One region of the Cellulomonas wangleii genome, then DNA from elsewhere that is predicted to be linked to it. Evidence: riboswitches for the same ligand, from Rfam matches in the RefSeq annotation. Region 1 holds a riboswitch; each other region holds the start of a gene.

Region 1 (6,947 bases):
TCGCCGCCCGGGCGTGCGCGATGGCCCCGGCCACGGCGTGCGTCGACTCCGGCGCGGGGATGATGCCCTCGGCGCGCGCGAACTCGATGCCCGCCGCGAACGCGTCGTCCTGCTCCACCGCGATTGCCTCCATGAGACCCAGCGCGTAGGCGTGCGACACCATCGGTGCCATGCCGTGGTAGCGCAGCCCGCCCGCGTGGATCGGCGGCGGCACGAAGTCCTTGCCGAGCGTGTGCATCTTCAGCAGCGGGGTCAGGCCCGCGACGTCACCGAAGTCGTAGCGGTACTCGCCCTGCGTCATCGACGGGCACGCGGCCGGCTCGCACGCGACGACCCGGGTCGTCGTCCCGTCGCGCAGGTTGCGCCCCAGGAACGGGAAGCTCAGCCCGCCCAGGTTGGACCCGCCGCCCGCGCACCCGAACACGACGTCCGCACGCTCGCCGATCTCGTCGAGCTGCGCGAGGGCCTCCTGCCCGATGACGCTCTGGTGCAGCAGCACGTGGTTGAGCACCGAGCCCAGTGCGTAGTGCGCGTTCGGGTCCTGCGCCGCGACCTCGACCGCCTCGCTGATCGCCATGCCGAGCGACCCGGTCGTCGTCGGGTCGGCCGCGAGCATCGCCCGCCCCGCCTCGGTGAGGTCCGACGGCGACGGGTGGCACGTCGCGCCGTACGTCTCCATCTGCATGCGGCGGTACGGCTTGGCGTCGTAGGACGCCCGTACCTGCCACACCTCGAGGTCGAGGCCCAGCAGCGCGCACGCCATCGACAGCGACGCGCCCCACTGCCCGGCGCCCGTCTCCGTCGTCAGCCGGGTGATGCCCTCGACCGCGTTGTAGTACGCCTGCGCGACCGCCGTGTTGGGCTTGTGCGAGCCGGCGGGGGAGCCGCCCTCGTACTTGTAGTAGATCTTCGCCGGCGTGCCCAGCGCCCGCTCGAGCCGCAGGGCGCGCACCAGCGGGGACGGCCGCCACAGTGCGTAGATCTCGCGGACCGTCTGCGGGACCTCCACCCAGCGCTCGGTCGAGACCTCCTGCGCGATGAGCGCCATCGGGAACAGCGGCGCCAGGTCGTCCGGGGTGAGCGGCTCGCGCGTGCCGGGATGCAGCGCCGGCGGGCACGGCTCGGGCAGGTCCGCTGCCAGGTTGTACCAGTGCGTCGGCACGGCGGACGGCACCACGGTGCCGACCGGGTCGGTCAGCGGCGCGGGTCGGGTGGTGTCGGGGGTCATGTCGCCTCGCAGGTTCTGGCGCGCACGCGCGCTGGTCGGCGCGGACCGCGCACGGCACCCGGGGGCGCCGGCGACCCGCACCCGTGAGCGTAGCGGCGGCCTCACCTGCCCGGGGCCCCCGGGCGGGTGAGGCATCGAGGCGTCCGCAGGGCGAGACCTGCTCTCGGCAGCGTCACCGCCGGCGGGCTAGGGTCGGCGGCGAGACACGGGGTGCCCTGTACCGAGCAGGGCTGAGATCACACCCGTCGAACCTGATCTCGTTCGTACGAGCGAAGGGATGTCCGCCATGACGTCTGCCCTGCCCACCGACCTCGCCGCCGCATGTGGCGCGGCCCTCGACGAGCTGCGACGGCGTACCCCGCTCGTGCAGTGCCTGACGAACGAGGTCACGACGAACCTCGTCGCCAACGCGCTGCTCGCGATCGGCGCGTCCCCCGCGATGGCGAGCGTGCCGGGGGAGGCCGAGGAGCTCGCGGGCGCCGCGGGCGCCGTCCTGGTCAACCTCGGGACGCCGGGGCCGGACCAGCGTGCGTGCCTCGCCCCGACGGTCGCGGCTGCCGCGGGGGCTGGTGTGCCGTGGGTGCTCGACCCGGTCGCGGTCGGTGTCCTGTCGGTCCGGACGCGGCTGGCCGGCCACCTGCTCGGCGAGCGTCCGGCCGTGGTGCGCGGCAACGCCAGCGAGGTCCGCGCGCTCGCGGGCTTCGTCTCCGCCGGTCGCGGTGTCGACGCGCGCGACGACGTCGACACCAGCGCCGACGCCGCCGACGCCCTCGCGCGGCGCACCGGCGGGGTCGTCGCGGTGTCCGGGCCGGTCGACCTCGTCACCGACGGCATCACGCACGTGCGGCTCGCGGTCGGTGACCGGCTCCTGACGACGATCACCGGGTCCGGGTGCGCGCTGGGCGGTCTCGTCGCGGCCTTCACGTCGGTCGCGCCGCCGCTGACCGCGGCCGTCGCGGCGTCGGCGGCCCTGGGGCTCGCCGCCGAGCGCGCGGTGATCGACGCGCGCGGCCCCGCGTCGTTCCAGGTCGGGCTCCTCGACGAGCTGTACCTGCTGACCCCGGACGACCTCGCGTGCCGCGTCGCGGCCGCGCAGCGGATCGGCGTGCCGGCATGAGCGCGCTGCCCGCGGGCATCTACCTCGTCCTGGACGCCGACGTGTGCGGACGTGCCGGACACCGTCCCGCGGACGTCGCGGGCGCTGCGGTCCGTGCCGGTGTCGGCACCGTCCAGGTGCGCGCCAAGCGGGCGACCGCCCGTGAGCTCGTCGCGCTGACCGTCTCGGTGGCCGACGCGCTGCGCCTCGCGGGTCCCGCGGTGCTCGTCGTGGACGACCGCGTCGACGTCGCGCTCGCGGCGCGGGCGCGCGGCGCCCACGTCGACGGTGTGCACGTGGGGAGGCGTGACCTCGAGGTCGACGACGCGCGCGCGCTGCTCGGTCCGGACGCCCTGGTGGGCGCCTCGGCGGCACTGCCCGAGCACGTCCGGGCGGTCGCGGGCGCCGACTACCTGGGGTCGGGTCCCCTGCGGCTCACGCCCACCAAGCCCGAGGCGGGGCCGGCGATCGGGGTCGCCGGGGCGCGAGCGGCGGTCGTCGCGTCCGGCGGTCGTCCCGTCGTGGCCATCGGCGGCCTCGGCGCGGCGGACGCACCGGCGCTGCGCGCTGCCGGGGTGCACGCCATGGCCGTCGTCGGCGCCGTGTGCGGTGCCACGGACCCCGGTGGGGCCGCCGCGCGGCTGGTCGAGGCATGGGACCGCGCCGCGGCGCCGGCGGTGGCCCGGTGAGCGCCGCACCGGCCGCGCCCGCGACCGGCGCGCGCCTCACGGGCAGCCGCGTGCGCGTGCTGTCGGTCGCGGGCACCGACCCGACGGGCGGTGCCGGTGTCCACGCCGACCTGAAGTCGTTCGCCGCGCACGGCGCGTACGGCATGGCCGTGGTGACCGCGCTCGTCGCGCAGAACACGCACGGGGTGCGGGAGGTGCACGTCCCCGGCGTCGACTTCCTGCGCGCCCAGCTCGACGCCGTGAGCGACGACGTCGTGGTGGACGCGGTGAAGATCGGCATGCTCGGCACGCGCGCCGTGGCCGACGAGGTCGCCGCCTGGCTGGCCCGCACCCGGCCCCCGGTCGTTGTTCTCGACCCCGTCATGGTCGCGAGCAGCGGGGACCGGTTGCTCGACGCGGACGCCGAGGACGCCGTGCGGCGGCTGGTCGCGCTCGCGGACCTGGTGACGCCGAACCTGCCTGAGCTCGGCGTGCTGCTCGGTGAGCCCGCCGCGACGACGTGGCCGGGCGCGGTCGACCAGGCCCGGCGGCTCGCGCACCGGTCGGGCGTGACGGTGCTGCTCAAGGGCGGCCACCTCGCCGGGGACGCGAGCCCGGACGCGGTCGTCGGTCCGACGACGGTGACCGAGCTCGGCGGGGCGCGCGTGCGCACGACCAGCACGCACGGCACGGGCTGCTCGCTGTCGGCCGCCGTCGCGGCGCTGCGCCCACGACGGCCCGACTGGGTGGCGGCGGCCCGGGAGGCGAAGGAGTGGCTCACCGGCGCCATCGCCGCCGGCGAGGCCCTCGCGGTCGGGTCGGGGCGGGGGCCTGTCGACCACCTGCACCACGCGCCGACACTGGGTGCGCGCCCGTTCAGCGTCGACGCGTGGGAGCGGGCGGCCGGACTGCGCGGCGCGTGCGACGACCTGCCGTTCGTGCGCGGGCTGGCCGACGGGACGCTGCCCGTGGACGACTTCGAGGCCTACCTGCACCAGGACGCGCTGTACCTCGCGCAGTACTCCCGGGTGCTCGCCCGGGCGAGCCAGCTCGCGCCCGGCCCCGCGGCCCAGGTGTTCTTCGCGCAGGGCGCGGCGCGGTGCCTCGACGTCGAGGCCCGGCTGCACGAGGAGCGGCTCACCGGCAGCGGCAGGTCCGGTCCGGCGAGCCCTGCGACCACCGCCTATGTCGACCACCTGCTGGCGGTCGCCGCGACGGGGTCGTACGCCGAGGTCGTCGCCGCGGTGCTGCCGTGCTACGTCCTGTACGCGGACCTGGGCGCGCGCATCCTGGCGCGCGCGGGCCACCTGGGTGCGCACCCGTACGGCGACTGGGTCGCCACCTACGGGGACCCCGCCTTCGCGGCGGCGGCCGACCGTGCCTCCGACCTCGCCGACGCCGCCGCGCGTGAGGTGGGTGCGGTGACCCGCGCACGCATGCTCGCCGCGTACGCGGCGTCGTGCGCGCACGAGGTCGCCTTCTTCGACCAGGTGCGTGCGCGCCCGCTCGCGCCCGTCGGGTGACGCGGGACGAGGCGGCGCCGGACGGGTGACGGGGGTGCCACGGGCCTGGCAGGGTGTCCGCCGTGGATGACCTGACTCCGCGTCCGCGGTGGGCCGACGTGCGCGCCGTCGTGTTCGACGTCGGCGAGACGCTCGTGGACGAGACGCGCGCGTGGGTGCAGGTCGCCGGGGAGGTGGGTGTGCCGCCCCTTGCCCTCATGGCGGTGCTCGGGGCGCTGGCCGAGCGCGACGAGCCGCACAGCCACGTGTGGCGGCACGTCGGTGTCGATCCGCCGTCGACCGCCCCGGAGATCCGGCCGGACGACCTCTACCCCGACGCGCTGCCGACCTTGCGGGCGCTGCGGGCCGCGGGATACCTCGTCGCGGTCGCTGGCAACCAGCCGGCGCGCGCCGAGCACCAGCTGCGGGCCGCCGGTGTCGAGGTGGACCTGCTGGCGACCTCGGCTCGCTGGGGAGTGGCCAAGCCCTCTCCGCAGTTCTTCGCCCGCGTCGTGACGGACCTCGGTGTGCCCGCACCCGACGTGCTCTACGTGGGCGACCGGCTCGACAACGACGTCCTGCCGGCGCGTGCCGCAGGCATGCGCACGGCGCTCGTGCGGCGCGGCCCGTGGGGTCATGTCCACGCCCGGCGCCCCGACGCCGCGCTCGCGGACGTGCGCGTGGACTCGTTGCGCGAGCTCGTCTCCCTCATGCTCGGCGTCCGGTGAGCCCGCAGGGTGGACCGCGCCGACGGGTGGGACGCCGTCAGCAGGAGCCGTCGGTGCACACCTCGCCCGCAGGTGCGACGACCAGCGGGTTGGCCTCGCGCCAGCCCGCGTCGAGCAGCTGGGAGAACACCTCGGCGGGCTGCGCACCGGACACCGCGTACCGGCGGTCGACCACGAAGAACGGCACGCCGGTGACCCCGAGCGTGCGCGCCGTCGCCAGGTCGTCCCGGACGTCGTCCGCCGCGGCGTCGCCCTGCAGCGCAGCCGCGACACGGGCGTCGTCCCACCCGTGCACGGCGAACCCGGCCTGCCGGGCGATCGCGCCGAGCGCGCCGGGCGCGCCGAGGTCGGCGCCCTCCTCGAAGTGCGCCGAGAACAGCGTCTCCATGGTCGCGTCGACCAGCGGGGCGCCGCCCGCCTCACGGGCGAGGTGCAGCAGCCGGTGGGCGTCGAACGTGTTGAAGGCGAGCGTCGCGTCGAAGTCGTAGTGCAGCCCGTCCGCGGCACCGACCGCGGCGACGCGCGCGAACATCTCCTCGACCCGGTCCCGCGGCAGGCCCTTGGCGGCCACGAGCGCGTCGATCTCGGGGCGGCCGGGCCCCGTCGGTGTCTCGGGGGACAGCTGGTACGAGCGCCACACGACCTCGACGTGGTCGCGGTGCGGGAACGCGCGCAGCGCGGTGGCGAACCGGCGCTTGCCGATCCAGCACCAGGGGCAGGCGACGTCGGACCAGACCTCGACGGTTACGGTGCGGGGAGGGGAGGCGAACGTGGGGGCGTCGAGCGTCACGGGAGCAGCAGGACCTTTCCGGTGGTGGCACGCCCCTCGAGGGTGCGGTGGGCGTCGGCGGCGTCCGCCAGGGGGTAGGTGGCTCCGACGTGGACGTCGAGGGCGCCAGCGGTGACGGCCTCGAAGAGCTCGCCCGCCCGCCAGAGCAGCTCCTCGCGCGTGGCGGTGTAGTGGGCGATCGTCGGGCGCGTGACGAAGACCGACCCGGCGGCGTTGAGGCGCTGGAGGTCGACCGGGGGCACCTGGCCCGAGGAGCCACCGAACAGCACGAGCGTGCCCCGGCGGGCCAGCGACGCGAGGGACGCGTCGAACGTGTCCTTGCCGACCCCGTCGTAGGCGACGTGCACGCCGCGACCGCCGGTCAGGTCCCGCACGAGGGCCGGGAGCTCGGTGGTCAGGTCCGACAGCTCGCGGTAGCGGATGACGTCGGACGCACCGGCGGCACGCGCCAGGTGCTCCTTCTCGACGGACCCGACGGTCGAGACGACGCGGGCGCCACGCGCCGCGGCCAGCTGGGTCAGCAGCAGCCCGACGCCCCCGGCACCCGCGTGCAGCAGCACGTCGTGACCCTCCTCGACGGGGAAGGTCGAGGAGACGAGGTAGTGCGCGGTGATGCCCTGCATCGGCAGCGCGGCCGCGGTGGCGTCGTCCACGCCCGGCGGGACGGGCAGCGCGTCGGCCTCGCGGACGGCGACCAGCTCCGCGTAGGAGCCCTCGGCGGACGCCCACGCGACGCGGTCCCCGGGCGCGAGCGTGGTGACGTCCGAGCCGACCGCGACGACCTCACCGGCGCCCTCGGACCCCACGACATGAGGAAACGGCATACGGTAGATCCCGCCGCGACGGTAGGTGTCGATGAAGTTGACGCCGGCCGCCGCGACGCGCACGAGCACCTCGTCGGGTCGCGGCTCAGGGTCCGGGACGTCTCTGACCTG
Region 2 (6,947 bases), 1.5 Mb from region 1:
CAGCCCGCCCAGCAGGCCGCCGTCCACCAGCAGCGAGCGGAAGGCGACGCCGACCACGACCGTGGGCAGCACGAACGGCACCGTGACGAACGCGCGCAGCGCCCCGCGCCCGGGGAACCGGCAGCGGTACAGCAGGTACGCGCCCGGCACGCCCAGCAGCACCGCGCCCAGGGTCCCCAGCCCGGCCTGCGCGAGCGTCTGCCCGACCACGCGCCACGTCCGCGGGCGGGTGAGCACGTCACCGAACCCGGTCAGGTCGAGGCGCCCGTCGGCGACGAACCCCCGCCCGACGATCTCCGCGACGGGCCACACGAAGAACACCGCGAGGAAGAGCAGAGGCAGGCAGGCCGCCACGGCCCACGCCACGCGGACGCCCCACCCGGTGCGCGGTCCGCGTCGCCGCGGCGCGCCGTCACCCGCCGGCCCGGCACCGGGGCGGGGGCCCGGGTGCGGGTCGGCGGGGTCGACGGCGAGCGCCGCGGCGGGGACGGGCACGGTCAGCCGATCACCGTGTCGGACCACGTGGCGAGCCACTGCTCGCGGTGCGCGGTGACGTCGGCGGGTGCGACCTCGAAGGGGTCGTCGGCCAGCGGGGCCCACGCGGCCCACTCCTGCGGCAGCTCGACCGTCGAGCTCACGGGGTACATGTACATCGACCCCGGGATGTCCGCCTGGACGTCGTCCGAGAGCAGGAAGTCGAGCAGCGCCGCGGCACCCTCCGGGTTGGCGGCACCCGCCAGCACACCCGCGTACTCCACCTGGCGGAAGCACGTGTCGAGCAGCGCGCGGGTGGTTGGGGCGTCGGCACCGTCGGGCACCGTGAACGGCGGCGACGACGCGTAGGACAGCACGACGGGCCGCGGTCCCTCACCGCCGCCGGCGGTGAAGTCGGTGTAGTACGCCTCGGACCACCCGTCGGCCACCTGCAGGCCGTTGTCCCGCAGGCCCGCCCAGTAGTCCGCCCAGCCGTCCTCGCCGAACGCCCCGACGGTGGCGAGCAGGAACGCCAGCCCCGGGGACGACGTGACGGGGTCCGGCACCACGACGAGGTCGCGGTACGCCGGGTCCAGCAGCGACTCGAGCGTCGTGGGCTCCGGGACGCCCCGCTCCGCGAACCAGGCCGTGTCGACGTTGAGGCAGACGTCACCGAGGTCCACCGCGGTCAGCGCGCCGGCGTCGTCGCCCGGCACCGCGTACGCGGCGGCGTCCTGCGCCGCCGGGGCCGTGAGCTCGGCCGGCACCAGGACGCCCTCGTCGAGCGCGCGCGACGCGAACGCGTTGTCGATGCCGAACACCAGGTCACCCAGCGGGGCGTCCTTGGTGAGCACCAGCTGGTTCACCAGGGCGCCCGCGTCGGCCTGCTGCACCACCTCGACGCGCAGCCCCGACTCCTCCTCGAACTGCTCGAGCAGACCGTCGGACAGCGCGAAGGACTCGTGCGTCACCAGCGTGACGGTGCCGGCGCCGTCCGTCGGGTCGTCCGCCGCGCCACTGCCGACGGCGGAGCAGGCCGTCAGCGCGACGAGGCCGGCGGTGGCGACGAGGCCCGCCGCCGCGCGCCGGGCCGGGGTGGTGCGGCGCCGGGTCGTGCCGTGCTGAGGGCTGCCGTGCTGAGGGCTGCGCGCCCGGGGGGTGGTCATGCGTGTGGTCCTCCGTCGTCGTCGGAGGGGTCCCGCGCCGCCGTCCCACGGCGATCGCCGCACGGACGACACCACGGGAGGAGAGACAAGCCCGACTCCCTACGCCGGTATCACCCGGATCAGGTTCGAGGGTCTGCGGTGGTCCGCACTCTCAGCGTCCTGCCACCGTCACCGGCGACCGACGCTCCCCTGTCGTTCGCGGACGATCCTAGCCCCGACCTGTGCGCCGGCCGGATCCCGGGTAGCGTCCCTGCAGGCGACGACGACGGAGGAGAACATGTCGGACGACGGGAACAAGCAGTCGATGACCGCGAAGATCGTGGGCGCGGGGGTCACCCTCGTCGCCGCGTGGGCGGTCCAGAAGCTGATCGACGCGGTCTGGACCAGGACCAAGGGGCACAAGCCGCCGTCGCCGGACTCCACGGAGCCCGACATCAAGTTCGGCGAGGTCGCGACCGCGGCCGCGATCAGCGGTGCCGCGATCTCGCTGTCGCGCGTGCTGGCGACGCGCGGCGCCGCGAAGCTCGCCGGGCGCGCCGCCCGGCGCTGACCCGCTGCCGCGACGCCCGGGGACCGCTCAGTCGTCCCCGGGCGTCCGGCCGGGGCGCGTCTCCCCGAGGTCGCGCGACAGCTCGTCGACCACCAGCAGGTCGTTGCGGACCTTGCCGGTGCGGAAGCCCGCCCGGCCGACCATGTGCGCGGCGACGGGTGCGGTGAGCATCTGGAAGATCGCGACGAGCACCAGGGCCCACACGGCCCCGCCCTCGCGCAGGCGCAGCGCCAGGCCGATCAGCACGAGGATCAGCCCGAGCACCTGCGGCTTGGTGCCGGCGTGCATGCGCGACAGCAGGTCGGGGAAGCGCAGGGCGCCGACCCCGGCGGCGAACGCGAAGAACGCGCCGCCCAGCAGGCAGACGATCGAGGCGACGTCCGCCACGGTGCCCCACGTGTCCTGGCTCATCGCGTCTCCTCGTCGGCCGGGCCGCCGTGGTGCTCGGGGTCCGGTTCCTTCTCGACGGTCTCGCGGGCGCTCGGGGCCACGGCCTCGTGGACCGCGGGCTCGCGCGCGCCCGCCCCGTCCGCGGCGGCGTCCTCGGCGGCGCGACGCCGGCGGCGGCGCGCCTGCTCCTCCTCCTGCTCGAGGCGGCGCTTCTCGGCCTCCTCGGCGGCGACCTCCTCGCGCGTGCGCACGCGCCCCTCGCCCTCGGGCTCGACGGCGGCGAACCGCGCGACGGTGACCGACCCGACGAAGCCCACGAGGGACAGCACCACGAGCAGCGGAACGACGTCGGCGCGCCGGTAGTAGGCCGCGTACAGGGCGATCGCGGCGATCATCGTCGTGACGACGATGTCGAGCGCGACCGTGCGGTCGAGCATCGACGGGCCCTTCTCGGCCCGCACGATCGCGAGCAGCGCGCCGAGCGTCAGCAGGACGCCGCAGACGCCGACGACGACGTCGAACACGTTCACCGGGACGTCACCTCCCCCGCGCGGCGCGAGCGCTGCAGCCCCGCCTCCGCGAGCTCCTCGTCGGACGCGAGCGCGCGCAGCAGCCGCGCCTCCTGGTCGAGCACGTTCTGCCGCGCCTTCTCGACACCACCGCTGGTCTCGACGTCCAGGACGTGCACGTACAGCCGCCCCGTGAGTCGGTGCGCCTCGACGATGATCGAGCCGGGGACCAGCGAGACGAGCTCGGCGGTCAGCGTGAGGTACAGGTCCGAGTGGCTGCGCAGCTGCACGCAGATCACCGCACCGCGCGGGGTGTGCCGCGGCCGCAGCGCGACCAGGCTGACCTCGAACGACGCGCGGACCAGGTCGAGCGCGAACCGGCCCAGCAGCACGAGCAGCCCGACGGGGTGGACGCGGCCGCGGAACTCGACGCGCGTCATGCGCAGGCCGGCGGTGACCAGCAGGCCCAGCAGCACGCCGTTGACGACGTTGCCCCAGGTGACCTGGCCCCACAGCAGGACCCACACGACGGTGAGCCACAGGACGGTGGCCCACTGGAAGCGCCAGCCGGCGCGGCGCGGGTGCAGGCTCACCGGTCACCCCCGCCGCTCTCGGCGTCCTGCGTCGCGGGCACCACGTCCTCGTCGACCTCCGAGTCCTCGGCCGCGCGCTGCGACTCGCCCTCGCCGCGCTCCCCGTCGGGCAGCACCGCCTCGATGTACGGCGAGCGGTCCGCGAGGGTCTGGGCGGCCCGGCCCGTGTACGCGTACAGCGGTCCGGCGAAGACGGTGAGCGCCAGGCTGACGACGACCAGGGTCGCCGTGGGGACCACCATGTGCGCGGGCACGTGGTTGGCCGGCAGCTCCTCCGGCGGGCTCTGCCAGAACGCCTTGTTCCACGCCTTGATCAGCGCGTACAGGGTGAGCAGCGAGGTGACGACCGACCCGACGACCAGGGCGTACCCCAGCGGGGTCCCGAGCGCGACACCCGCCTCGAGCAGCCCGACCTTGCCGAGGAACCCGGAGAACGGCGGGATGCCGCCGAGGTTCATCGCGGGCACGAAGAACAGCACGGCCAGCACCGGCGTCATCTTGGCGAGCCCGCCCAGCCGGTCGAGCGACGTGGTCCCGCCGAAGCGTTCGATCAGGCCGACGACGAGGAACAGGGCCGTCTGCACGGTGATGTGGTGCACGACGTAGTAGATGGCCGCGGTCCAGCCGAGCACGCTGCCCAGCGCGACCCCGAACACCATGTAGCCGATGTGGCTGACGAGGGTGAACGAGAGCAGACGTTTGACGTCGTCCTGCGCGACCGCCCCCAGGATGCCCACGAGCATCGTGGCCAGGGCGACGCCCATGAGGATGTCGTCGAGCTGCCCGCCGGGGAACAGCAGGGTCTGGGTGCGGATGATCGCGTAGACGCCGACCTTGGTCAGCAGGCCCGCGAACACGGCCGTGACCGGCGCGGGCGCGGTCGGGTAGGAGTCCGGCAGCCAGGACGACAGCGGGAACACGGCCGCCTTGATGCCGAAGGCCAGCAGCAGCATCGCCTGCAGCATGGTGCGCACGCCGGGGTCGACCTCCGGCAGGCGCAGCGCGAGCTGCGCGAGGTTCACGGTGCCCGTCGCCGCGTACACCGCCGCGATCGCGACGAGGAAGAGCACCGACGACAGGATGGCGACGACCACGTAGATCGTGCCCGCGCGGATGCGCTCGGTGGTGCCCGACAGCGTGATGAGCACGTACGACGCGGCGAGCAGGATCTCGAAGCCGACGTAGATGTTGAACAGGTCGCCCGACAGGAACGCGTTGGCGACGCCCGCCGACAGCACCAGGTACGTGGGGTGGAAGATCGAGATGGGGGCGAACCGCTCCCCGTCCTCCCGGCCCTGCGCCAGCGAGTACACCAGGACGCAGAGGATCACCACGGACGAGACCGTGAGCATGAGGGCCGACAGGCGGTCGGCGACGAGGCTGATGCCCACCGGCGCCGCCCAGTCCCCGACCTCCACGACGACCGGCCCCGAGTCGGCCAGCACGAGCAGCGCACCGGACACCACGGCGACGAGCGCCAGGGTCACGAGCGAGACGATGCGCTGCAGCCGGGGCCTGCGGTAGAGCGCGAGCGCCAGGCCCGCCGCCGACAGCGGCAGGACCACGGGCAGGGGGACGAGCCAGCTCCAGTCGGTCATCGTCCCTCCTCCCCGTGCGTGTGGCTGGTGGCCGGCGGCGGCCGTTCGGCGGGCGCCTCGTCGAAGGCCTCTCCCTCGTCCATCTCGTCGCGGGCGGCGGCGGCCTCCTCGTCGAGCGTCTCGCCCTCGGACTCGGTGTCGTCGTCCTCGAAGGCGCGTTCGTCACGCGCCGCGAGGCGGGCGATGCGCCGGTCCTCGACGTCGTCCTGCACCTCGTCGTGGCGGTGCAGCTGCCACGACCGGTACGCCATGGCCAGCAGGAACGCCGTCAGCCCGAGCGTGATGACGATGGCCGTGAGGATCAGCGCCTGCGGCAGCGGGTCGCTCATGGGGCGGTCGGACGCGACCCCGATGATCGGGGGCGCCCCGGCGGCCCCACCGGCGACGAGGATCAGCAGGTTCGTGCCGTTCCCCAGCAGGATGATGCCCAGCAGGATGCGCGTGAGGCTGCGCTCGAGGACCAGGTACACGCCGACCGTGAACAGCGCGGCGATCGTCACGACGAAGACGATGTTGGGGCTCATGACGATGTCGGTCACGCGGCACCGCCCGCGCCCGGTCCGCCGGAGAAGTCGTCCGAGCGCCGCTCGACCGGGTCGTACCCGGAGGCGTTGAGCCCGCGCAGCAGCACGAGCTGGTCGTCGCCGCTGACGGCGTGGTCCGGCACGTCGTCCTCGCCGGACTCGGCCCGCCGGTCGATCTCGGCACCCAGGCTGCGCAGGATGTCGAGCACCAGGCCGACGACCACCAGGTACACCCCCACGTCGAAGAACAGGCTGGTGACGAGCTTGACGTCGCCCCAGATCGGCAGCTGGAACTCGAGGATCCAGGACTCCAGCACGTTGCCGCCGACGACCAGCGCGGCCAGGCCGGCACCGGCGGACAGGAACAGGCCCGTGCCCAGCAGCACACCGGGCTGCACCGGCGCGGCCTCACCGAGCTCGTAGCGCCCGCCCGCGAGGTACCGCACGGCCAGCGCGATGCCCGTGACCAGACCGGCCGCGAACCCGCCGCCGGGCTGGTTGTGCCCGCTGAACAGCAGGAACGCCGAGTACACGATCATCGTGTGGAACAGCAGGCGCACGACGACCTCGAAGATCACCGAGCGGCGCTGGGGGGCGACGGTGCGTCCGGCGCGCAGCCACTCCCGGGCGCGTGACCCGCCCACGGGGGCGCTGCCGCGCGAGGGGGGCGGCGTGTCCGCGTCGGCGTCGGCCTGCGGGCGGCGCAGCGACGCCATCGGGTCGGGCGACCCGCCCCACACCGAGCGGTCCGCCGGGGCCTCGCGCTCCCGGAAGATGCGCCCGCCGCGGGCGGACAGGAACACCAGGGAGGCGACACCGGTGGCCGCGACGAGCAGCACCGAGATCTCGCCCATCGTGTCCCACGCGCGGATGTCGACGAGCGTCACGTTGACGATGTTCTTGCCGCCGCCGAACTCGTAGGCCTCGGTGGCGAAGTCCGCGGAGACCGGTGCGTGCACGCGTGCCGACGGGGCGACCAGGGCGACCCCGGCGACGACGAGCCCGACCGCGAGGGCCAGCGCGAGCCGGACCCAGCGGGACGTGGCCAGCGGCCGGTCCGAGAAGTACGGGGGCAGGCGGCGCAGCACCAGCACGAAGACGACGAGCGTGACCGTCTCGACCAGCACCTGCGTGACCGCGAGG
Region 3 (6,947 bases), 1.5 Mb from region 1:
CCGCACCTGGCGACCCTGGTCCGCGCCCTGGTCGACGAGGACGTCATGCCCACGCTCGTCGCCCCCGACGGCACGGACCTGGCCGCGTACCGGGACGAGGTGCTGCACCGGTTCGCCAACCCCCGCACGGGCCACACCACCGTGCAGGTCGCCATGGACGGGTCGCAGAAGCTGCCGGTGCGCCTGCTGGGGACCGTCGCCGACCGGCTCGCCGCCGGCGCGGTCCCGCACGCCGCCGCGCACGCCGTGGCCGGGTGGGTCGCGTACGTGCGCGCCGCCGCCGCGGGTGAGCTCGTCGTCGCGGGGCGCACCGTGGCGCTCGACGACCCGCTCGCGCCGCGGCTGGCCGAGGCGGCCGCCGGGCCGGATCCGGTCGGCGGGCTGCTCGCGCTGCGCGAGGTGTTCCCCGAGGCCGTCGCGGCGTCGACGCCGTTCCGGGACGCCGTCACGTCCGCGCTGCGCGACCTCACCCCCCTGCCCACCACCCCCTGACCCGTCGGCACCCACCCCTCCCCGCGGGAGGGGTGGGTGTTGACGGCCGGTGGGTGCGGGCCGCTACAGTGCCGGAAAGCGCATTCCTCCTGCCGGTTCACCCCGGCGCCAGGCGACGACGCCGCGACCCACGGAGACGACGATGACCACGCGCACCCTGCGCATCGCCATGAACGGCATCACCGGCCGCATGGGGTACCGCCAGCACCTGCTGCGCTCGATCCTGCCCATCCGCGAGCAGGGCGGCGTCACGCTGCCCGACGGCACGCGCGTGCAGGTCGAGCCGGTGCTGGTCGGCCGCAACCCGGAGAAGGTGCGGGAGGTCGCCGAGCGCCACGGCGTCGAGCACTGGACCACGGACCTGCAGGCCGCGATCCACGACCCCGCGACCGACGTCGTGTTCGACGCGTCGATGACGAGCCTGCGGGCGGCCACCCTCACCGAGGCCATGAAGGCCGGGAAGCACGTGTACACCGAGAAGCCGACCGCCGAGACGCTGCACGAGGCGGTCGAGCTCGCCCGGCTGCGCGAGACGACCGGCGTCACCGCGGGCGTCGTGCACGACAAGCTCTACCTGCCGGGGCTGGTCAAGCTCCGGCGCCTGGTCGACGAGGGCTTCTTCGGCCGGATCCTGTCGCTGCGCGGCGAGTTCGGGTACTGGGTGTGGGAGGGCGACGTGCAGCCCGCGCAGCGCCCGTCCTGGAACTACCGCGCGGCCGACGGCGGCGGCATGACCGTCGACATGTTCTGCCACTGGAACTACGTGCTCGAGGGGATCGTCGGGCGGGTGCGCACGGTGACGTCCCAGACCGCGACGCACATCCCCACGCGGTGGGACGAGCAGGGCGAGGCCTACGAGGCCACGGCCGACGACGCGGCGTACGGGATCTTCCAGCTCGAGACGCCGGCCGGCGACCCCGTCGTCGCGCAGATCAACTCGTCGTGGGCCGTGCGCGTGCACCGTGACGAGCTCGTCGAGTTCCAGGTCGACGGCACCGCCGGGTCCGCGGTCGCCGGCCTGTTCCACTGCGTCGCGCAGCCCCGCTCGGCCACGCCGAAGCCCGTGTGGAACCCCGACCTGCCGACCACCGAGCGCTTCCGCGACCAGTGGCTCGAGGTCCCGGCCAACGCCGACCTCGACAACGGGTTCAAGGCGCAGTGGGAGGAGTTCCTCGTCGACGTGGCCCTGGGCCGCCCGCACCGGTTCGACCTGCTGTCCGCCGCGCGGGGCGTGCAGCTCGCGGAGCTGGGGCTGCGCTCGTCGGACGAGGGCCGTCGGCTCGACGTCCCCGAGATCACGCTGTGAGCACGCCCGTCGCCCCGGTCGGCGAGCCGGCCGCCGGGCGCCGCCCGGACCTGGCCCGCCTGTCGCTCAACACCGCGACCACCAAGCACCTGACCCTGCCGCAGGCGGCGGCCGCCGCCGCCGACGCCGGGCTGTCGTCCATCGGCGTGTGGCGCGACCGCGTGCAGGAGGTCGGCGCCGACGTCGCGGCGAAGGTCGTCGCCGACCACGGGCTGCGCGTCTCGTCGCTGTGCCGCGGCGGCTTCCTCACGACGGCCGACGACGACGCCGCCCGCGTCGCCCTCGACGACAACCGGCTCGCGATCCGGGAGGCCGCGACGCTCGGCACGCACGAGCTCGTCCTGGTCGTCGGCGGCCTGCCCGCCGCGTCCGGCCCGGGCGGCCCGGCGCTCCCCTACCCCGCGGGTACCCCGGCCGCCGACGGTCCCGACGACCCGGCCCGCGACGTCGTCGCGACCCGTCGGCGCGTCGCCGACCGCATCGCCGAGCTCGCCCCGTACGCGGCCGCGCACGGCGTGCGACTCGTGCTGGAGCCGCTGCACCCGGTGTTCGCGGCGGACCGCGCCGTGATCTCGACGCTCGGCCAGGCGCTCGACCTCGCGGCCCCGTTCGACCCCGACGTGGTCGGCGTCGTGGTGGACACGTACCACGTGTGGTGGGACCCGGACCTGCAGCGGCAGATCGCCCGCGCGGGAGCCGAGGGGCGCCTCGCCGGGTACCAGGTGTGCGACTGGGTGCTGCCGCTCGCGGCCGACCCGCTGCTCTCCCGCGGGCACGTGGGCGACGGCTACGTGGACTTCGCGACGATCACCCGGTGGGTGCGCGACGCCGGCTACACCGGCGACGTGGAGGTCGAGATCTTCCACGAGGAGGTCTGGGCGGCGCCGCCCGAGCGGACGCTCGGCACGATGGCGGAGCGGCACGTGCGGTACGTCCTGCCGCACCTGTGACCGCCGCGCGGCGCACTCACAGGATCGTCACCGGATCGAGATCCGACACGATCACGGCCGCAGGGGTCGGGCTGCTTCACTGCTCGCCGTGACCTTCCGTACCCGGCGCACGACCGCCGTCCCCGCCCTCGCTCTCGCCCTCACCGTGGCCCTGTCCGGCTGCGGCACCGTCGTCGACGCCGTCCTGGGCGACAGCCCCGAGGCCGCCCAGCGCGACGAGCCCGGCGGCGAGATCACGGCCTCCGCCGAGGCCGACGTCTTCTCGCTGCAGGTGGGCGACTGCCTCAACTACCTCGCGGAGTCGGAGGAGGCCACCGAGTTCGCGGCACTGCCGACCGTGCCGTGCGCCGAGCAGCACGACGCCGAGATCTACGCCGAGACGACCCTCACCCAGGAGCAGCACGAGAGCGACCTGGCGCTGGCCGCGGACGCCGAGGCCGAGACGCCGACGCACGCCGACCAGTTCTGCTACGACGCGTTCGCCGGGTTCGTCGGGACGTCGTACGAGGAGTCCACGCTCGACTACACCTACCTCTCCCCCACCCCGGAGAGCTGGGCGCAGGGCGACGACGTGGTCCAGTGCCTCGTCGTGCACCTCGAGGGCGGGCTCACGGGGAGCATGCGCGACTCGGCCCTCTGACCGGCCGCGGCACCCCCAGCCGCTCCAGCAGGACCCCGCGGGCGTCGCACGACCCGGGCTCGACGGCGGCGGTCAGCCGGCCGCCGTCGAGCACGCGGACCTCGTCCGCGAGGGCGAGCGCCTCGTCCACGTCGTGCGTGACCAGCACCGTGGCCACCGGCCGCGCCGCCCGCACCTCCCGCAGCAGCGCGTGCGCACCGAGACGGGTGAGGGCGTCGAGCGCACCGAACGGCTCGTCCAGCAGCAGCACGCGCGGCTCGCGGTGCAGCGCGCGGGCCAGCGCGACGCGCTGCGCCTCCCCGCCGGACAGCGTCAGCGGCCACGCGTCGGCCAGGTGCGCGAGGCCGACCTCGACGAGCGCGGCGAGCGCCCGCGGCCGGTCCGACGCGCGCGGCACCGGGCCCGGGCCGAGCAGGACGTTGCGCCACACCGGCTCCCACGGCAGCAGCCGCGGCTCCTGGAACACGACGGCCGTGGGGTCCGCCACCTCCAGGTGGTCGGCCCGCGCGCCCGGGTCCAGGCCCGCCAGCGCGCGCAGCAGCGTGGACTTGCCGCCCCCGCTGCGCCCGACGACCGCCACGCACGCGCCCGCGGGCACGTCGAGGTCGAGGCCCGCCAGGACGTCCCGACCGCCGAACCCCCGCCGCAGCCCGCGCGCCCGCACGCTCACGGCCGCACCCCGCCGTCCTCGGCACGGATGAGCCGCGTCGCGTCGACGGCGACGCCCGTGACGTCGACCGCGCCCGGAATCATCCCCTCCTCGACGTAGAGCGCGGCGACGCGCGCCAGCTCGGCGGCGAAGCCGTCGTCGGCCGGCCGGACGTCCGGCGTCTCCAGCGCGCCGAGCGCGGCCGCGACCTGCGCGTCCGCACCCGACGCCCGGTACGCCCCGGCCCGGCGCGCCGGGTCGGCCCGCAGCGCGTCGGCCTCCGCGACCAGGGCGTCGTACAGCGCGGCCACGGCCGCCGGGTGCCGCTCGACGACGTCGCGGGTCGTGACGTGCACGGTCCGGTTGTCCGACCCCAGGTCGCGCGCGAGCGCGACGGTCCGCACCCCCGGCAGCGCCTGCGCGCCCACGAGGTACTGGTCCCACGTCGCCCACGCGTCGACGCGCCCGGCGGCGAAGGCGCTCGCGGCGTCCGGCGGCGCGAGGTGCTCGACCGTGACGTCCTCGGGCGTCAGCCCCGCCTCCCGCAGCGCGAGCCGCAGCAGGTACTCCCCCGTGCCGCCGCGGTTCACCGCGACGGAGCGCCCGGCCAGGCCGGCCACGTCCGTGACGTCACCGTGGGCGACGATGCCCTGGGTGTCGCCCGCGTCGTGCTCGACGGCCACCACGACGAGGTCGGGTGTGCCGGCGAGCGCGGCGACCACGGCCGTGGTGGAGCCGGAGACGACGTCGACGTGGCCCGCCGCGAGCGCCTCGGCGGCGGGGGCGAAGGCCGGGAACGACGGGGACACCGCCAGGTCGACGCCGACGTCCGCCAGGTGCTGGGCGGCCAGGCCGTCGTCGACCGCGAGCGTCAGCAGGTTCTGCGTCGACAGCGGACCGACGCGCAGGGTGGTGGCGGGTGCGCCGGTGGGCGCGGACGACCCTCCGGACCCAGCGCCCGCCGCGGCGCAGCCCGCCAGCGCGAGCACCGCGACCACGGCCGACGCGGACGCGCCGGGCGGACGGGGGCGTGACCGGGTGCGGCACGGGACGGCTCCGCGCGGTGCACGGCGGGGACGGGGGCGCGGTGTCATGCGGGCTCCTGGGTCGGGGGTCGGGCGGGTGGCAGGGGATGCCGGGCCGGCGGGGGCCCGCCGGGGGCGTCGGACGCCGGGACGGCAGGGGTGGGGGCGACGGCCCGGGCGACGGGCCCGGGAGCACGCCAGTGCAGCGCCCGGTGCTCCACACCGCGCACCAGGGCGTCGGTGACCAGGCCGAGCACCGCGTACAGCGCGACGCAGACGAGGACGACGTCGGTGCGCGCCCACGTCCGGGCGTCGGTGAGCAGCGCCCCGACCCCGCGGTCGGTGGCGACCTGCTCGGCGACGATCACCGCGACCCAGCCGGTGCCCAGGGCGAGCCGCACGCCGGCGAGCACCGAGGGCAGCGCGCCGGGCAGCACGACGCGCCGCACGGTGACCCACCGGCCCACGCCCTGCGCCGCCGCGACCTCCCGCAGGCGGGAGTCGACGCTCCGGGCCCCGGTGACGGTCGCGACGTACACGGGCACGGCGCTCGCCAGCACGACGAGCAGCACCTTGGGCGTCTCACCCAGCCCCCACCACACGACCAGCAGCGGGGTCAGGGCGGTGAACGGCACGGCCCGCACGGCCTGCAGGGGCCGGTCGACGACGTCGTGGCCGATCGGCGACAGCCCGGCGACGAGCCCGAGGACCAGCCCGGCCCCCGTGCCGAGGAGCGCACCCGCCGCGAGACGGCCCACGCTGACCGCGAGCGCGGGCAGCAGCGTCCCGGTGGCCACCAGGTCGGCCGCGGCGCGCGCGACGTCGACCGGTCCGGGCAGCACCCGGGGGTCGACCGCACCCGTCGCACTGGCGGCGGCCCACGCCACGAGGACGGCGCCCAGGCTGCACCACGCGCGCCAACCACCCGTCCGGCGGCCCGAGGCCCGGGTCACGGCGTGGCCCCGTCCGCGGTCGGGGCCGTGCGGGTCGGGGCCGTGCGGGTCGGTGCAGCCGGGGTCGGACCGGCGGGTGCTGCGGGCACGGGTGTCTCCGGTGGGTCGGTGCGGGCGCGACGGCACCGCCTCCAGGCGCGCGTCACCCCCGCCACGACGACGCGGGCGGCAGGACGTGCGCGGAGGCGTGCGCCGCCCACCGCGCGCGGCGGTACGGGACGGGCACGACGACGCCCGCCCGCGTGACGTCACGCGGGCCGGCGTGGGCGGGTCAGCCGGCCCCGGGACCTCGCCGTGCTCGCACGCCGGGCAGGCCGTGCGGGTGCAGGGCGTGCGGGTGCAGATGGGCGGACGGCAGCGGACGCATGGGAGACATGCGCGACATCCCTTCGCTAGTGCGACCTAGATCAGGTTCGACGGGTGTGATCTCAGCCGCGGATGCGGCACCCCGTGTCACGACGCCGCCGACGCTACCCCCGGACGTCCGGTTCGTCCGCAGGCGTCCGCACTGTGGCCGCGCACGCCGACGACCCCGCCCGGGACCTCCCGGACGGGGTCGCACCCGACGCGGCGACGGACGCATCAGGGCACGTTGCCGTGCTCGCGGAACTCCCGCCAGACGTTCTCGAAGAAGTCGTCGTCCTCCGGCACGGGACGCCGCGGTCGCCACCGGAAGACCGGCAGCCCCGCGGGGTCGTCGGCGTCGCGCGGCGCCACCGGCGCCCAGGCCCGGCCGTCGTCGGTGACGGGTGACGCCCCACCCGGCGGGACCCAGGCCGTCTCCTGGATCTCGCCGTCCAGGGCGCCCGCGTCGAGCCGGAACCGGTACAGCTCCGGCAGGTCGAGCGGCTCACCGTCCGGCCCGGCCAGCGGCAGCTCCCCGTCGGGGTCGGTGTACAGCACCGACCCGCGGGACCGCCCGCCGTGCGCCA

What was found. A riboswitch is a leader RNA that binds a small molecule or an ion and turns the genes downstream of it on or off. The one in region 1 is predicted to bind thiamine pyrophosphate.
Region 2: another riboswitch for thiamine pyrophosphate. It lies ahead of KG103_RS01100 (thiamine ABC transporter substrate-binding protein); the one in region 1 lies ahead of thiM (hydroxyethylthiazole kinase).
Region 3: another riboswitch for thiamine pyrophosphate. It lies ahead of KG103_RS15335 (ABC transporter permease); the one in region 1 lies ahead of thiM (hydroxyethylthiazole kinase).

The regions. Positions count from the first base shown of each region.
Region 1 covers NZ_CP074405.1:1,782,992-1,789,938, forward strand. The annotation lists gene KG103_RS08215 (TrpB-like pyridoxal phosphate-dependent enzyme) at 1-1,228, opposite strand, end outside; TPP riboswitch at 1,425-1,523, shown strand; gene thiM (hydroxyethylthiazole kinase) at 1,515-2,345, shown strand; gene KG103_RS08225 (thiamine phosphate synthase) at 2,342-3,013, shown strand; gene thiD (bifunctional hydroxymethylpyrimidine kinase/phosphomethylpyrimidine kinase) at 3,010-4,515, shown strand; gene KG103_RS08235 (HAD family hydrolase) at 4,578-5,222, shown strand; gene KG103_RS08240 (DsbA family oxidoreductase) at 5,260-6,012, opposite strand; gene KG103_RS08245 (quinone oxidoreductase family protein) at 6,009-6,947, opposite strand, start outside.
Region 2 covers NZ_CP074405.1:238,923-245,869, reverse strand. The annotation lists gene KG103_RS01105 (ABC transporter permease) at 1-495, opposite strand, end outside; gene KG103_RS01100 (thiamine ABC transporter substrate-binding protein) at 498-1,640, opposite strand; TPP riboswitch at 1,720-1,841, opposite strand; gene KG103_RS01095 (DUF4235 domain-containing protein) at 1,918-2,190, shown strand; gene mnhG (monovalent cation/H(+) antiporter subunit G) at 2,218-2,601, opposite strand; gene KG103_RS01085 (monovalent cation/H+ antiporter complex subunit F) at 2,598-3,110, opposite strand; gene KG103_RS01080 (Na+/H+ antiporter subunit E) at 3,107-3,682, opposite strand; gene KG103_RS01075 (Na+/H+ antiporter subunit D) at 3,679-5,280, opposite strand; gene KG103_RS01070 (Na(+)/H(+) antiporter subunit C) at 5,277-5,804, opposite strand; gene KG103_RS01065 (Na+/H+ antiporter subunit A) at 5,816-6,947, opposite strand, start outside.
Region 3 covers NZ_CP074405.1:3,322,841-3,329,787, forward strand. The annotation lists gene KG103_RS15305 (mannitol dehydrogenase family protein) at 1-492, shown strand, start outside; gene KG103_RS15310 (Gfo/Idh/MocA family protein) at 635-1,798, shown strand; gene KG103_RS15315 (sugar phosphate isomerase/epimerase family protein) at 1,795-2,748, shown strand; gene KG103_RS15320 (septum formation family protein) at 2,837-3,388, shown strand; gene KG103_RS15325 (ABC transporter ATP-binding protein) at 3,357-4,058, opposite strand; gene KG103_RS15330 (ABC transporter substrate-binding protein) at 4,055-5,035, opposite strand; gene KG103_RS15335 (ABC transporter permease) at 5,128-5,904, opposite strand; TPP riboswitch at 6,383-6,476, opposite strand; gene KG103_RS15340 (FAD-dependent oxidoreductase) at 6,598-6,947, opposite strand, start outside.